One region of the Priestia sp. JV24 genome, then DNA from elsewhere that is predicted to be linked to it. Evidence: predicted binding sites of a transcription regulator. Region 1 holds the regulator's gene; each other region holds the start of a gene.
What was found. Region 1 encodes Rex, which represses fermentation and respiration genes when NADH is low (regulators of the CRP and FNR family bind a similar motif). Its sites were predicted from a motif close to TTGTGAAATATTTCACAA; they were not measured.

Region 1 (5,293 bases):
TAATGGCTTTAACAAGTGAAACAACCTCCTCAAATAATATGTTTGCATTTTTATTAGCACTCAAGCTCAACGAGTGCTAACACAATTATTATATTAAAACAAAGTGGGTTTTTTTTGCAAGTATTAAACAAAAAAAATTTAAAATTTACGAAAACTACATATAATAGTCTTAGATTTCGACGATTTTGAGAAATAAAGCATTCTTTTCTCTGTTCAATAATATGTATGTTACAATACGAGCAAGAAGAAATTACTGACTTTACAGTACTTCTTCGACATATATACATAAAAACCTTTTAAAGGAGTATAGAAGATTGGAAAAACGTTATTGGTATGTTATCCTCACCTACATCCTTATGCAGTTTTCAGGAGTTGTTGGTATACCGCTGTTAAAATTAACAGGAATATTTGATCAATATCCAGTTCGAACAGCGACTGTCATGCTTTTGACTTATTGGACCATCATTAGCTTTATCCTTGGTTTACTTATTGTCTTACTGCTGCTGCGCCGTGACATGTCCATGCGTATAGAACATGCGGGAACAACGGTAACTGTGGTCTGGTCAGTCCTTGGGGTGTTCCTGGCTATGGCTGGTCAAGCTGTAGCAGGGATGATTGAGCACGCTCTTGGCATTACCCAAGTATCTGAAAATACACAAAACATTGTTAATCTTGTTAAAGCAACGCCGTTCCTTATTGTCGTTACGTCTGTTATTGGACCAATTCTAGAAGAGATTATTTTTCGAAAGATTATTTTCGGTTCTCTTCACAAACGATATAATTTTTTTATCTCTGCATTTATTAGTTCCCTTATTTTCGCTGCCGTACACTGGGATTTTAAACATTTGCTCGTGTATACAGCCATGGGATTTGTATTTGCATTCCTTTATGCAAGAACAAAACTAATTATTGTACCCATTATTGCTCACGTGTTGATGAATACAATCGTTATTTTATCTCAAACTATTTTTGCAGATAAAATTATAGAAATGCAAAAGCAAGCAGAACAAATGCAGTTTATTTTTGGAGGCATGTTTTTATGAAGAATATCCCTTTAACACGAGGGTTTATTTATATTATTATGGGGATTTTATTCACCTACCTGGCTATTCAAAATGCTCAGGAAACCGTGTGGAACTTCCCTACGATCTTATTTGCACTCGTAGCCGCATTCGATTTCAGATTTGCGGTTCGCATTTTTATCTTGCACTATAAAATTAAAAAGTTGCAGCAGCAATATAAAAATCAAGATGATTCATCTAAATAAAAAAACCACTGTTTCAGTGGTTTTTTTACATACTAACATCTTCTCTTTCTTGCTCTGCCCTTGCCTTTAACACTTTGCGATACGAAATGCGGGAAATAATGATGCTGATTTCATACAAAATTAAGAGCGGCACTGTCACCATCATGTGCGAGAGCAATTCCGGTGGTGTAATCAGTGCGGCAATAACTAGCAGTACGAAATAGGCATACTTTCGAATTTGAGATAAAAACATAGGCGTTATAATTCCTAATCGCGTCAAAAACATGACGACGACAGGAAGCTGAAACAACAGGCCAAAAGGCAGTGTGAGCTGCATTAAAAAAGAAAAGTATTCATTAATGCCAATCACTTGGTTTACATTCAGCTCATCGGAAACCCGCGTCATAAAATCGACGACAAATGGAAACAACACAAAATAAGAAAAAGAGACACCGCCGATAAAGAGAAAAATGGAAACAGGAATATATCCAAGCGTTACCTTACGCTCTTTTTCATATAAACCAGGACTAACAAATGCCCAAAGTTGATACAGTGCAACAGGAGCTGCAAGTACACAGCCGATAATAACAGCAAACTGCATATAAATCTTAACTGGATCTGTTAGCCTAAATGCATTCATCGTTAAATTTTTTGCCTCATCAGCATGCTGTAAATAGACAATAACCTTATCCGCTATAAAAAAGCCGCCAATTGTGGCAATGACAAAGAAAAATAAAACAATTAAAATGCGTTTTCGCAGCTCTCCTATATGATCATATATTGACATTTCTTGTTCGGTCATACTATGATCACCCTTTTACTCTTTGTCATCTACTTGACGCTGTTTATCTTTTTCACGATCTTCTGATGCACCGCTAGCGGCATGCTTAAACTCTCTAAGCGTTTGCCCGACTGATCTTCCTAGCTCCGGTAACCGTTTCGGTCCAAAAATAAGCAGTGCTACAATCGCAATAATAATCCAACTACCTGCTCCAATCCCCATATTCCCACTCTCCTTATTAATTTAGACTTAAGGAAATCGTAACACAGTCCATCTTATTCAACAGGATAATTTTTCAAAAAGTAGACAAGCGACTGTAATTCTACAGCCAGATCAATATGATGCAGTCGAATCTCATCCGGTACGTTTAAGCGTGCAGGAGTGAAGTTTAAAATCCCTTTAATTCCGCAATTCACTAAACGATCGGTAATTTGCTGAGCCACAGTGGCAGGAACGGTTAAAATCGCCACTGAGATATCATCACTCATATAATCTTCCAATTGGTCAAGGTGATAAACCGGCACGTCGCCTACTTTTGTACCGACTTTATCTTCTATCACATCAAAAGCGCACTCAATTTTGGTGTTATTATTTTTAATAAAATTATAATTTAAAAAGGCCGTTCCCAGATTCCCTACGCCAATCAGTGCTACTTTCGTTACTTCATCTTGGTCTAACGTTTTACGGAAAAATGTAAGTAAATAATTTACATTGTAGCCGTATCCCTTTTTCCCTAATGCTCCAAAGTAAGAAAAATCCCGACGAATAGTAGCAGAATCAACTTTCACTGCCTCACTTAACTCCGCTGACGAAACACGCTGTTTACCAGAAGCATGCAAGTTTTTTAAAAAACGATAATAAAGCGGCAATCGTTTAGCCGTTGCTTGTGGTATTTTTAATTGTTCAGTGTTCACGTTGTACCCCCTCAGTTCATGTATGTCATTACTAACATTTTCAAGTCATATTGCATTACCTTTCACAAAGCCTCAACCGCTCCGAGGTAGCGCTTCCAATTCTCTCTCTTTTCTCTTGTTTTATATATACTCCGCTTCATACCCCGACTCCTTTTGGCTATCCAGCACTACTTAAAGTCGGTAGTTAGAACGAAGCAATTAGCCCTTCAAAGGATCCGTTTGTTAGTCATGACGGGTTTTCTACATCCATCATATATAAGTTCAGAGATGCACTTATCTCTTATTTTAACATAGTATCCTGTATAAAATGTGCAGGTAAAATCATTTTATTTCATGAATCAAAACATTCGCTTCATCATTTGTCCTTGTCCCTCTACAAATTACAAACGCTTGTAGGAAGAACTTGTAGTTGAAAATATGTTAAAATACACTATGGATATACTACTAGAGGTGAAAAAATGATTATTCTACAATTGAACGGTATTACAAAATACTATGGGGCAGAACCCATTTTATCGAATATAAAGTTAGAAGTACAATCAAAAGACCGCATTGCCCTAGTGGGACGAAACGGTGCTGGTAAATCAACTTTATTAAAAATTATTGCTGAGCAGCTTTCTTATGACAGCGGAGAAATTATTAAACCTAAAGGTGTTTCCATTGATTATATGGGACAAGATACAGTTCTTGAGTCAACACTCTCCATATGGGAAGAAATGATGACGGTCTTTGCTCCATTAAAGAAGATGGAAAAAGAATTACGTACGCTTGAAACGAAGATGGGCGATCCAGACATTTTTAATGATTCAGTTCAATACGAAAAACTAACCAAAGAGTACGATCAGCTTCAAGTAACGTTCAAAGATTTAGGCGGCTATCAATATGAAGCGGATACACGATCTATTCTTCACGGTTTCCGTTTTTCAAACTTTGACTATAGCACCCCTATTTCTTCCTTGAGCGGTGGACAAAAAACGCGCTTGGCTCTTGCAAAACTGCTTTTAACAAAGCCAGACTTGCTTATTCTGGATGAGCCTACCAACCACTTAGATATTGAAACTTTAGCATGGCTGGAACAGTTTCTGCAAGGGTATGAAGGAGCTATTTTAATTGTTTCACACGATCGTTACTTCCTTGATAAAGTCGTAAATCAAGTGTATGAAGTCACAAAAAAAACAACGGTCAAGTACACGGGCAACTACTCTAAATACCTTGTACAAAAAGCAGAGCGATATGAAAAAGAGTTGCGTCAGTACGAAAAGCAGCAAGATGAAGTCGCAAAACTGAATGATTTTATTCAGCGAAATATCGCCCGCGCATCGACTACAAAACGTGCGCAAAGCAGACGGAAACAGCTCGATCGAATAGAGTTAATAAATCGACCTAACGAAGGCGAAAAATCAGCTAGTTTTTCGTTTGAAATTGAGCGTCAAAGCGGAAATGAAGTCTTAAATCTCGAAAACGTGTCTATCGGATATGATGAACACAAATACGTCGTCCAAGAGGCAAACCTTCGGATTAAAAAAGGTGAAAGCCTTGCATTGGTTGGCCCTAATGGAGTTGGGAAATCTACGTTATTAAAAGGTATTGTGGATAAACTAAGCTTCAAGACTGGAACCATTTCTTTTGGCTCAAACGTAATGGTTGGTTATTACGACCAAGAGCAAGCTAATTTAACTTCTAATAAAACCGTTTTAAATGAGCTTTGGGATGACTACCCATCCAAACCTGAAAAAGAAATTCGTACAGCGCTTGGAAATTTTCTGTTTTCAGGTGATGATGTACTGAAAATCGTTTCGACGCTTAGCGGTGGTGAAAAAGCACGTTTGGCTCTTTCGAAGCTTATGCTTCAAAAAGCTAATTTCTTAATTTTAGATGAACCTACTAACCATCTTGATTTAGATAGCAAACAAGTACTCGAGAATGCATTAATTGATTACCCAGGGACTCTATTATTTGTTTCACATGACCGTTATTTTATTAATCGTATTGCAAACAAAATAGCAGAGCTATCTCCTGAAGGGGTAGAAGAATTTCTTGGAGATTATGACTATTATGTCGAAAAGAAAGCAGAAATAGAGGAAATCAAAGAATTAGAAAATATGAAAGCAAACGAAGAACGTACGGTAAAAGTAGATAAACAGTCCTATAAACAAGATAAAGAACAAAAGAAATTGATGAGGCAGCGAACGCGCCGAATTGAAGAAATTGAAACTGAAGTAAACAAATTAGAAGCCGCACAAGCGGAGAATGAAGAACTTCTTTGTGATCCTGAAATTTATCAAAACCACGAAGAAGTATCAAGATTGAACGGTGAAAATGAAAAAATTTCTTCACAGTTATCCACATTAA
Region 2 (5,293 bases), on a different contig from region 1:
ACGTCTAAGGGGCTCAACACATTAGTAACGAAGTTTGCGCTTCCTGCACACTTATTTGTAGGTGTAACGACAACTCCAAGAAAAACACTCATAGACGAATGGCCGTTTTTAGTAGCGCTGATTTTAGGAATCGTCGGGTTTTACATCATTATATTGCTCGTCGTGAAGTATGCAGGGAAGCATACGTTAACTTCTTCTTCTATGTTTGCCCTAAACTCAGCTCAGCCAACGTTTGCTTTTATGGGCATTCCAGTACTCGGAGGATTGTTCGGTGCAGGCGCCGTAGCGATTCCAATTGCCATAACAGGAATCGTAGTAAACGCGATTTTAGACCCGCTGGCAACGATTTTAGGAACCGTTGGACAACGGGGGCGAAAAGAAGGGGAAGAGAAAACAAGTTTATTCAAAGTAACGGTTCATTCCATTTTGCATGGTTTATCTGAGCCTTTGGCATGTGTACCGTTAATTGGAGTGATTTTAACGCTTTGCGGCTTTCAGTCACCTAAACTTTTACAGGATATGCTTGATCAAATCGGAAGTATCACATCGGGAGCAGCTTTGTTTGCGGTAGGAGTAACGATTGGAATTGGAAAAATTAACTTCAGTAAAGGTGCGCTTGGGATCGCCGTCTTAAAAGTAGCGGTTCAACCCATCGTTATGCTCGGAATTGCAGTATGGATAGGATTATCTTCAGATGAAGTGACAAAAGCTATTTTGCTGGTAGCTTTTCCTGGGTCTGCTGTAGCTGCGATGATTGCTTTGCGGTTTGAAAGCTTGGAAAACGAAACCGCATCTGCTTTTGTCATTAGTGCTATTTTATCGTTGATTACGCTGCCGCTTCTTATTTCTTGGCTTATGTAAATAAAAAAACGAAAGAGGAGAATTCCTCTTTCGTTTTAAGACGGATTAATAAGCTAATGCAAATAATCCTTTGATATGAGATAAGTAACGAACGTTACTTGCTTCTTTCATAAGTGATGCTGGTAAACCTTTTAATTGCGTTTTGTTTCCGCCGATTGTACCAATTGCATCTTTGCGTCCAAGACTTCCTAGTGTACCAGAGAAGACAGGAACGAATGATTCCATTGCTCCGCCGCGAATAGCTACTGCTAAGTTCACGCCTACAACTTCACCCATTTGCCAAGCTAATTGAGCAGTAGGTGGGTAAGGGCGACCTTCTGGACCCATTACAACCGCTGAGTCACCAGCAAGGAATACATCTTTATGAGATGTAGATTGTAAGAATTCATTTACAAGTGCACGACCGCGGTTTACTTCGATACCTGAGTTAGCAACTACAGAATTACCTTGAACTCCGCCAGTCCATACCATTGTTTTTGTTTCAATTTTGCTGCCGTCTTTAAGTTCAACAGTTGTAGCATCCATTTTTGTTACAGGTGTACCAGTAACAAATGTAACGCCACGTTTTGTTAAGCTTGATTGAGCGCGCTCTACTAATTCAGCAGGGAAGCCTGGAAGAACTGTAGGAGCTGCTTCTACACAGTATAGAGAAATTTCTTTTGGATCAACACCGTGTTTTAGACATAGGCTTGGCATTAAGTCAGCGTATTCACCAACAAGTTCGATACCTGTTAATCCGCCGCCGCCAACTACGATTGTACCGTCAGCTTTATTTTTTGTTTTGCTGTATTCAGCGATACAAGCTTCTACGTGTGCACGTAAACGGTTTGCATCATTTACTGATTTAAGAACGAAGCTGTGCTCTTCTAAACCAGGGATACCGAAGTAAGCAGTTTCACTACCTAAAGCTGTAACAAGGTAGTCGTAGCTTAATTTTGTACCATCTTCAAGAGATACTTCACGTTGATCTGGTGAGATTTCTTTTACCGTTGCAATTTTTAAATCAACGTTGTAGTTTTTAAGTAATTTATCAAGTGGTAAAGCTACCGCTTGTTCAGAAACGCCGCCTACAGCTAGACGGTGTAATTCTGTAATGATTTGGTGAGTAGCAAAACGGTTCACTACTGTAATTTTTGCTTCATCCGCACTTAGGTGTTGGCGAGCTGTCATTGCAGTTAATAAACCACCGTAACCGCCGCCTAAAATTAAAATATGTTTTGACATAGTCGATCCTCCGTCCACACTTTTTAATGAAAATTATTTTTGTTTTTCGTTTGTAATGTCTAAATACGCTTGTGCAAAGCGGAATAGTTTTTGAGCTTGTGGATCTTTAAGCATGCGTAATAAACCGAATAAACCGATTGAATTAGAAGCATTTGCTTCTGCACGATCGTTTGCTTCGATTGCAGTAGCTGCAAGACCTTTTACTGTTCCTTCTACCGGCTCGATAAATTCTTTTACTCCACCAAGTAGATCTTCTTTTAATACGTCGTCAGTTAATAATGATTGCGCAACGTCGTAAGTTTTTGTAAGCACCGTTACCATTTCAGATAATTTTGGTAAATTATCTACAAGAACAGTAAGAGCTTCTTGTACTTCAGGCTTTAACAATTGATCTAACACATCCGCTTGACCTTTGTTAACTGCCGCTTCTGTTTGTACAGCAGCATTTTCCTCTGCAGCTGATTTTTGAATAGTTGATTGAGACATGAAAAGTCCTCCTTTGCTGGATACTGTTGCATATGTAGTTCCTAGTTATCTGCTAGACTTTCAAACTACATTGTGAAGTTGTGAAATCTTGCACATAATTCTATTTTAATTTTAATACGAGATAAAATCAACTCATTTCGTTGAAAAAATAAGTGAAGAACCTCGTAACCCTATGTTTAATAAAAGTTTATAAGAAATAAAGTGAATAATTGCCTAGGTAAATAAAATTAAAATAGGGAACTAACATGATTCCTCTTCCTACGATAAAACAAATAACGTCATATTTCAACACATACGGACTTAATATTCTATAAGTATTAAAAAGATAGGGCGCATTTACTATTTAAAGAGTTTTCAAAAAATTACATTGACTTACTATAGTGTTCTACATATAATCAGAATATAACATCTTATGTAAGGAGATATAACATGGTTATAGTGGATGAACTTTATCATAATGTGGTCATTACATTGCCTCAATTAAAATTAATTGAATTTATAATGAAGTTAAAAGAAGCTAAAGCACAAGAAATAGAAGATATAAAAACGAAAATTAGTAAATACGAAGAGAAGAAACGTGCTGAAGAAGCTTGGTATCAATCACTATCGCCGTTTCGTAAATTTTTTACCGGGCGTCCTTTAAGTCAGCATCAAGCGGTCGAGTATATGGTATACGTAAAGGAACGCTTTAAAAAAATTGATCACCTTAAAGCACAAATGCGAGAACTTCATGAAGTTCTTGAATTAATAAAAGCGGAAAATGAAGAAACAAGTGAAATTACACTTTCGCCTGCTATTGTACAAGAAATAAAACGATTAAAAAGCAGTGGAGGCGTTGGGATATGAGTGTTAATGAACTAAGTTTAGGGATAAATACAACGTGGGTCGTGTTAACAGCGGCGATGATTTTGTTAATGGAAGGCGGCTTTGCCTTGCTAGAGGCAGGTTTTGTCCGCTACAAAAATAGTGTGAATATTATTATGAAAGTATTCGCTGATATTACAATAGGAACGCTTTGTTTCTATTTAATTGGTTTTGGATTAATGTACGGAGATGATTTAGGCGGAGTTGTCGGTAAAAGCGGTTTTGCGCTATCAGGTAATTTATCGCACCTTGACATTCCAATTGGGCTTGAAACGTTTTGGTTGTTTCAATGTGCATTTGTTATTGCGGTCATTTCTATCGTTTCTGGAGCAGTGGCAGAACGAATTAATTTCCGTGCATACCTTTTATATGCGATTTTGATGACTACATTTATCTATCCTATAGCCGGCCACTGGATCTGGGGAGGCGGATGGATTAGTAAGTTAGGGATGCTTGATTTTGCCGGTTCGGCGGTTATCCATGCTCTTGGTGGTTTTTCAGCTTTAGCAGCTGCAATAATGATTGGACCGAGAAAAGGGAAGTTCACGAAAAATGGAATTAGTTCTGTTTCTCTTCCCAGCAATTTGCCGCTTGCATCAGTGGGTGCTTTTTTATTATGGTTTGGATGGTTCGGGTTTAACGCAGGAAGTACGCTAAGTGCCACTGACGTTAGAATTGGTCACATTGCTATTGTCACAATGTTATCAGCAGCAGCAGGCGGAGCAGCTACTTTATTTTATACTTTATTTCGCTACAACCGTTCAGATGCACCTTCTGTAATAAATGGATCGCTTGCTGGACTGGTTGGCATTACGGCCGGGTGCGCTTTTGTTAACACACCATCTGCTATTTTTATTGGAGCTGTATCTGGCTTATTAATGATGGCAGCTACAAACTGGCTCGAAGCACGTCAAATCGACGATCCTGTAGGAGCTTTTCCTGTACACGCTGCTTCGGGAATATGGGGCACGTTGGCTGTAGGTTTGTTTTCTACAGACGGCGGTGTGTTTACAGGAGGAGGCTGGACGTTACTTGGAGTTCAACTTCTTGGATTAATCGCTCTATGCGCTTGGGGATTTGTTACGACGTGGATAGGGTTAAAGGTTATTTCCTTGGTGGTTCCGCTTCGATCTACGGAAGAAGAAGAAGAAGTGGGCTTAGATATCAGCTACCACGGTATCATGGCAGCTCATCAAGCTCCTGAATTTATTGAATATGAAAATTACTATGCGGAAGTAAAAGAAAAAGCCTCAGATTCGTAATAAAAGGCCGCGCTTTATAACAAAAGGGCGGCCTTTTTATGTGAAAAAAATAGATTTAAAATACTTGGTTTAAATGATTGAAAAGTCAGAATATTTGTGTTATATTATAAAAAAGCCAAGGAGTTGATTTCTTATGAAAAAGAATTTACTTAATTCACCGCAAAAATCCAACGGAAAGGTGCTTGATGCATTATTCGCTGAGATGATTTTAGACAAGGCGATTGCAGAATTTCGTAAAGCACAGCTAAAAGAAGAAATCGACCGCACGCTATTGATGAAAAATAAAGAAGAGTTTTTAAAACTCTCATCAGAACTTAAACAAATTTCTTAATTACTTACTATACTTCACACACCATCTATTTTTAGGTGGTGTGTTTTATTTTTGAGACCTACTAAAAGGGATTAATTAGTAATAATTATGAATATATTCCTATTTAAAACTTTATTTACATTAATTGTATTGACCTCTTTTGTGGATTTTTTTAACATAAATAAGAATTAAAGAGGAGGGGTTTGGTTGGGACATCTATTATTAGTAGATAGCTTGATTGCGGGTATTGTTTGCATTGTGTTAGGAATTTTATTTAGAGCTCATA
Region 3 (5,293 bases), on a different contig from region 1:
CGAACCAATGAAAAACATGTTCCGTGCTGTTAAACGTATTGTGGATGAACATGAAGATGTGCAAGTTGTGTATCCTGTTCATTTGAATCCGGTAGTTAGAGAAACAGCAAACGATATCTTAGGAAATGATCCACGCATTCATTTAATTGAACCGTTAGATGTAATTGACTTCCATAACTTCGCTGAGCGCGCTCATATTATTTTGACAGATTCGGGCGGTGTTCAAGAAGAAGCTCCTTCATTAGGCGTACCTGTATTGGTACTTCGTGATACAACAGAGCGACCGGAAGGAATTGAAGCAGGAACGCTCAAACTAGCAGGAACGGAAGAAGAAACAATTTATACGCTAGCAAAAGAGCTGTTAATAGATGAAGACGTATATAAGCAAATGTCACAAGCATCGAATCCTTATGGAGATGGCTTAGCTTCTAAACGTATTTGTGATGCTATTAGCTACTATTTCAACCGCCGTGAAAATAGACCGGAAGCTTTTAATCCGCTTTCGTAAGATTTCTAAACACCTTTCACATGAAAAGTGTCTCTTTGAGACACGATAGTGTGAGAGGTGTTTTTTTATGTGGATTAAATGGTTAATGATTAGCTTTATATTAGGGAGCGGGGGAGGGCAAATGTCGTTCAATCCGATATTTCCTTCTATAAAACAAGAAATGAATCATCAGGAAAAATCAATAATTGTCATGGTTGAAAAAGAAAAATTCGCGGAATTTAAAAATCAGCTACAAAAAAATTATCCTAATATAAAGATTAAGAGCGAATTTCACACGGTATTTACAGGACTTTCATTAAACGGCTCCATCTCGGATTTGGAAAAACTATCTCATAATCCTTCTATTATTGGTTCACATTCTATTAAAAACTACCAGGTTGCAGAAGAAAATAGCGTAACCTTCATTGGCTCAGAACAGGTAAGGGGCTTATTTGATACTTATAATCGGCGCTTAACAGGAAAAGGGATCAAAGTAGGCGTCATCGATACGGGTGTTGATTATTCTCATCCCGATTTAAAACAAACCTACAGGGGAGGGTATGATGTAATAGATAAAGATTATGAGCCGATGGAAACCACTCGGGAGCAAGGAGAGCCTACTCTGCATGGCACTCATGTAGCTGGTATTATTGCAGCAAATGGAAATATTAAAGGTGTAGCACCTCAAGCGGAGATCTACGCATACCGAGCTCTTGGACCTGGTGGAGCTGGAACGTCTGAAAGTGTTATTCTAGCTATCGAAAAAGCAATTCAAGATGATGTAGATATTATTAATTTATCATTAGGAAATGATGTGAATGGCCCTGATTTACCAACAAGCTTAGCGTTAGATCGAGCTGTTGAAAAAGGAATTGTAACGGTTACATCCAGCGGCAATTCAGGTCCAGGTTTATGGACTGTGGGCTCTCCAGGTACAGCGGGAAAAGCTATTTCGGTTGGCGCTTCTGTTTCCCCGACAACAGTTCAATTTCTAACAATTGGATTTAGCAAAGAAAAAATTATGATGGCGCCAGTAGAAGGGTCTCGTCCATGGACGTTTAATCAAACGCTGCGTGTAATAAATGAAGAATACTTCAAAGAGCAAAAGCATGCGTTGGGTAACGTCATTTTGCTAAAAGCAGAAGGAAATGTGGTTGAAAAAAAGATTAAACAAGCTGAACAGGCAGGAGCAAGAGCCGTTATTTTATATAGTCCGACTGAAAAAAGCATAATCGGTAAACTACAGGAGTCAGTAAATATTCCAGTGATATGGATAAGTAAAAAAAACGGTGATACCATTAGTCAATACATTCAGTCTCAACAGCCATACTTACGTACTGGCAAGCAAGTGGTGCAAGACTTGCTCACATCTTTCAGTTCAAGAGGACCTGTAACGACTACTTGGGGAATCAAGCCGGACGTCGTCGCACCTGGTTACTTCATTAATAGTACAGTTCCTGGGGGATACGAACGCATGCATGGAACAAGTATGGCTGCGCCCCATGTAGCTGGAGCGTGCGCTCTTATTTTACAAGCTCACCCGAACTGGTCTCCTGAACAAGTCAAAGCTTCATTGATGAACACAAGTAAAGTAATGCAGCAGCTAAATGGTCAAACGTATCGCGTATATGAACAAGGAGCTGGGAGAATTCAAATAGCAAAAGCTGTCACAGCAGACTCTTTATTTTATCCATCTTCTTTATCTTTCGGTATTTTTACGCGCTCATCAAAGAAAGTCTTATCATTTAAAATTGATAACCAGTCTGATAAAGCAAAAACGTATCGCTTAAACGTTCCGAGAAGGGATGAAGGAGTGAACTGGGATGTTCCATTACCCGTCACGGTGCAGCCCCATCAGACAAAAGAAATAGCTGTCACTTTATCGGTGCAGCCCCGTTTTAAAAATAAAGGTATATATGACGGATATTTGGAAATAAATGATTCACGTGAAACATTTTCGCTTCCTTATATGTACATGGTTAGCATTCCAGATTATCCTCGTATCATGGGATTGCAAGTAGCAGCGGAAAAAGAGAAAAATACTTATAGCTATGAACTGTTTTTGCCTGAAGGAGCAGATGAGTTAGGCGTTGCTCTTTTTGATAAGCAGTCTTTACAGTTTATATCATATTTAGATGTTGACGTTGATGTAGAAAGAGGCATGAGAAAACAGAAAATAACGATCGATGAATCGCTTGTGCCGGGGGCCTACCAAATATTTGCATTTGTGAAAAAGCATAGACAAGAGCAGGTTGTACACAGTACAATAACGATTGAATGAACCTCTTTAAATGTTTTCATTTGAAGAGGTTTTATGTGTGGCAGAAATGTGAACAATAAGAAGAGATTGTGAAGTTTTTAGCTTAAACACATTGACATTAAATATACGCTATTGTATGCTTACAGGGAATATAAATGATAAGGTTTTCAACCTGTGAAAACCGTTGATATTTCTGCGTATTTTATTAGCTGTTTTTACCTTTTTTAGCAATTTTTTTTGCCTTTCTATCATATATTGAGCTATAAAAACGATAGAGAATTCGGAAAAAAGAAAATTTTGCAAAAGGGGTATGAGCTTATGAAAGATCGCAACCGTCATCCTTTGCAAGCGATGGCATTAGTGTCAATCATTCTATCACAGTTAGCAGGTTCAGTCTTAATTGGCTTATTCTCTGGAAGATGGGCTGATCAATGGCTTGACACCGAACCACTATTTTTGATTTTAGGCCTTCTTTCAGGGCTAGCAGCAGGTGTTTTTATGATGCTGCGGACAGTCCACCATTTTTTTTCAGGAGATTAATAATTCATGCAGGATTTGCAGCACGTTTTTCCAAGACTTCGTTCATACATATTGTATTTGTTAGCATTATACGTTCTCGGCTGGGGATTTACAAGTTATAAGGCTGTTTTTGCAGGTTTAATTTTAGGAACCGCCCTGAGTTTGTATAATTTGTGGAACTTAGTAAGAAAGTTTGAGCAGTTTGGACAGGCGTTGGATGAGGGGAAAAAGCCCCGTTCAATTGGGACTGTTGTAAGATTTGCAACAGCTGCTCTCGCAGTTGTGATTACCATCTCTTATCCAAAAACCTTTCATATTATTAGTGTAGTTGTGGGATTAATGACGTATTACGTTGTCATTATCATAGATTTAGTTGTTCAAAATATGCGTAGAAGATAGAAAGAGAGGTGAACACAGTTGGGTCATGAATCACCAACTATAGAGTTTCTAGGCCTTACTTTTAGTCAAAGTAACTTGCTTATGGTTACCGTAGCTTCTGTTATTGTATTCTTAATTGCAGTTTTATGTACTCGTACTCTTGCTATGAAGCCAAGCGGTGCACAAAACTTTATTGAATGGGTCTTAGATTTTGTTAAAGGACTCGTTAATAGCAATATGGATTGGAAAACAGGTGGCCGCTTTTTGACGCTAGGTGTAACTTTACTTATGTACATTTTTGTGTCAAATATGTTGGGTCTTCCATTTGCCATCGTGATTGACCATAACTTATGGTGGAAATCGCCAACCGCTGATCCAGCAATTACGCTGACGTTAGCCGTTATGGTAGTTGTACTATCACATTATTATGGTATTAAAATGCGAGGTTTTTCTGCATACACGAAAGATTACTTCAAGCCAATGGCGTTTTTATTCCCGCTTAAGATTATCGAGGAGTTTGCCAATACGTTAACGCTTGGCCTTCGTCTTTACGGTAATATTTATGCTGGGGAAATTTTGTTAAGCTTGCTAGCTGGTTTAGCAACAACAGGCTTCCTAGGTACAATTGGAGCTGCTATTCCAATGCTTTTATGGCAAGGATTCAGTATTTTTGTAGGCGCAATTCAGGCCTTCATTTTCACAATGTTAACGATGGTTTATTTATCTCACAAAGTGAGTAGCGACCATTAATTTATAAAGCTTTGTTCAAGTAATACCCAATTTGGACAAAACAAAACTTAGTTAAACAAAATCATATATATTAAGGGAGGACTTTATAAAATGGGTTTAATAGCATCTGCAATTGCGATTGGTTTAGCGGCACTAGGTGCTGGTATTGGTAACGGTCTTATCGTTTCTAAGACGATTGAAGGCACAGCTCGCCAACCAGAAGCACGTGGTACATTAACTTCAATGATGTTCGTTGGGGTTGCCTTAGTTGAGGCGCTTCCAATTATCGCCGTAGTTATTGCATTCATGGTACAAGGTAAATAATAATGTGTTACATGTGGCGAAGATCATTCAAAAGAACCTTCGCCATTACTTTATGTCTTTAATAAGTAAATTATATATGTGGAGTCTCTGAAGGGAGTGAACATGGCCGTGTCGAACATGTTTGTGTTAGGAGCAGCAGGCATTAATGGTGGAGATATTCTTTTCCAATTAGTGATGTTCCTTATCCTACTTGCGTTACTTCAAAAATTCGCGTTTGGTCCTGTAATGGGAATCATGAAAAAACGTGAAGAGCATATTGCCGGTGAGATTGATGAAGCAGAAAAGCAAAATGAGGAAGCGAAGAAGCTTGTTGAAGAGCAGCGTGAAATCTTAAAGCAATCTCGTCAAGAAGTGCAAGTAATGATGGAAAACGCTAGAAAGTCTGCAGAAGATAAAAAAGAAGAAATCATTGCGGCAGCACGCGAAGAGTCTGAGCGTCTAAAAGCTGCAGCAAAACAAGAAATCGAACAGCAAAAAGATCAAGCAGTTGCTGCGTTACGTGAGCAAGTTGCTTCATTATCTGTTTTAATTGCGTCGAAAGTTATTGAAAAAGAACTTTCTGAACAAGATCAAGAGAAGTTAATTCATGAATATAT

Region 2: the regulator Rex is predicted to act here: its motif matches at 2,650-2,667, upstream of OK414_RS13800 (DUF1641 domain-containing protein).
Region 3: the regulator Rex is predicted to act here: its motif matches at 2,835-2,852, upstream of OK414_RS26800 (AtpZ/AtpI family protein).

What each region holds. Positions count from the first base shown of each region.
Region 1 is NZ_JAPCIN010000005.1:3,237-8,529, reverse strand. Features, by position in the region: gene groES (co-chaperone GroES) at 1-15, opposite strand, end outside; gene OK414_RS01095 (CPBP family intramembrane glutamic endopeptidase) at 315-1,043, shown strand; gene OK414_RS01090 (YdiK family protein) at 1,040-1,267, shown strand; gene tatC (twin-arginine translocase subunit TatC) at 1,293-2,048, opposite strand; gene tatA (twin-arginine translocase TatA/TatE family subunit) at 2,064-2,249, opposite strand; gene OK414_RS01075 (redox-sensing transcriptional repressor Rex) at 2,303-2,941, opposite strand; gene OK414_RS01070 (ABC-F family ATP-binding cassette domain-containing protein) at 3,400-5,293, shown strand, end outside.
Region 2 is NZ_JAPCIN010000016.1:255,644-260,936, reverse strand. Features, by position in the region: gene OK414_RS13810 (AEC family transporter) at 1-861, shown strand, start outside; gene OK414_RS13805 (NAD(P)/FAD-dependent oxidoreductase) at 907-2,085, opposite strand; gene OK414_RS13800 (DUF1641 domain-containing protein) at 2,119-2,571, opposite strand; gene OK414_RS13795 (hypothetical protein) at 3,001-3,417, shown strand; gene OK414_RS13790 (ammonium transporter) at 3,414-4,697, shown strand; gene OK414_RS13785 (IDEAL domain-containing protein) at 4,831-5,028, shown strand; gene OK414_RS13780 (hypothetical protein) at 5,215-5,293, shown strand, end outside.
Region 3 is NZ_JAPCIN010000024.1:223,553-228,845, reverse strand. Features, by position in the region: gene wecB (non-hydrolyzing UDP-N-acetylglucosamine 2-epimerase) at 1-508, shown strand, start outside; gene OK414_RS26805 (S8 family serine peptidase) at 576-2,768, shown strand; gene OK414_RS26800 (AtpZ/AtpI family protein) at 3,066-3,287, shown strand; gene OK414_RS26795 (ATP synthase subunit I) at 3,294-3,665, shown strand; gene atpB (F0F1 ATP synthase subunit A) at 3,684-4,394, shown strand; gene atpE (F0F1 ATP synthase subunit C) at 4,485-4,697, shown strand; gene OK414_RS26780 (F0F1 ATP synthase subunit B) at 4,800-5,293, shown strand, end outside.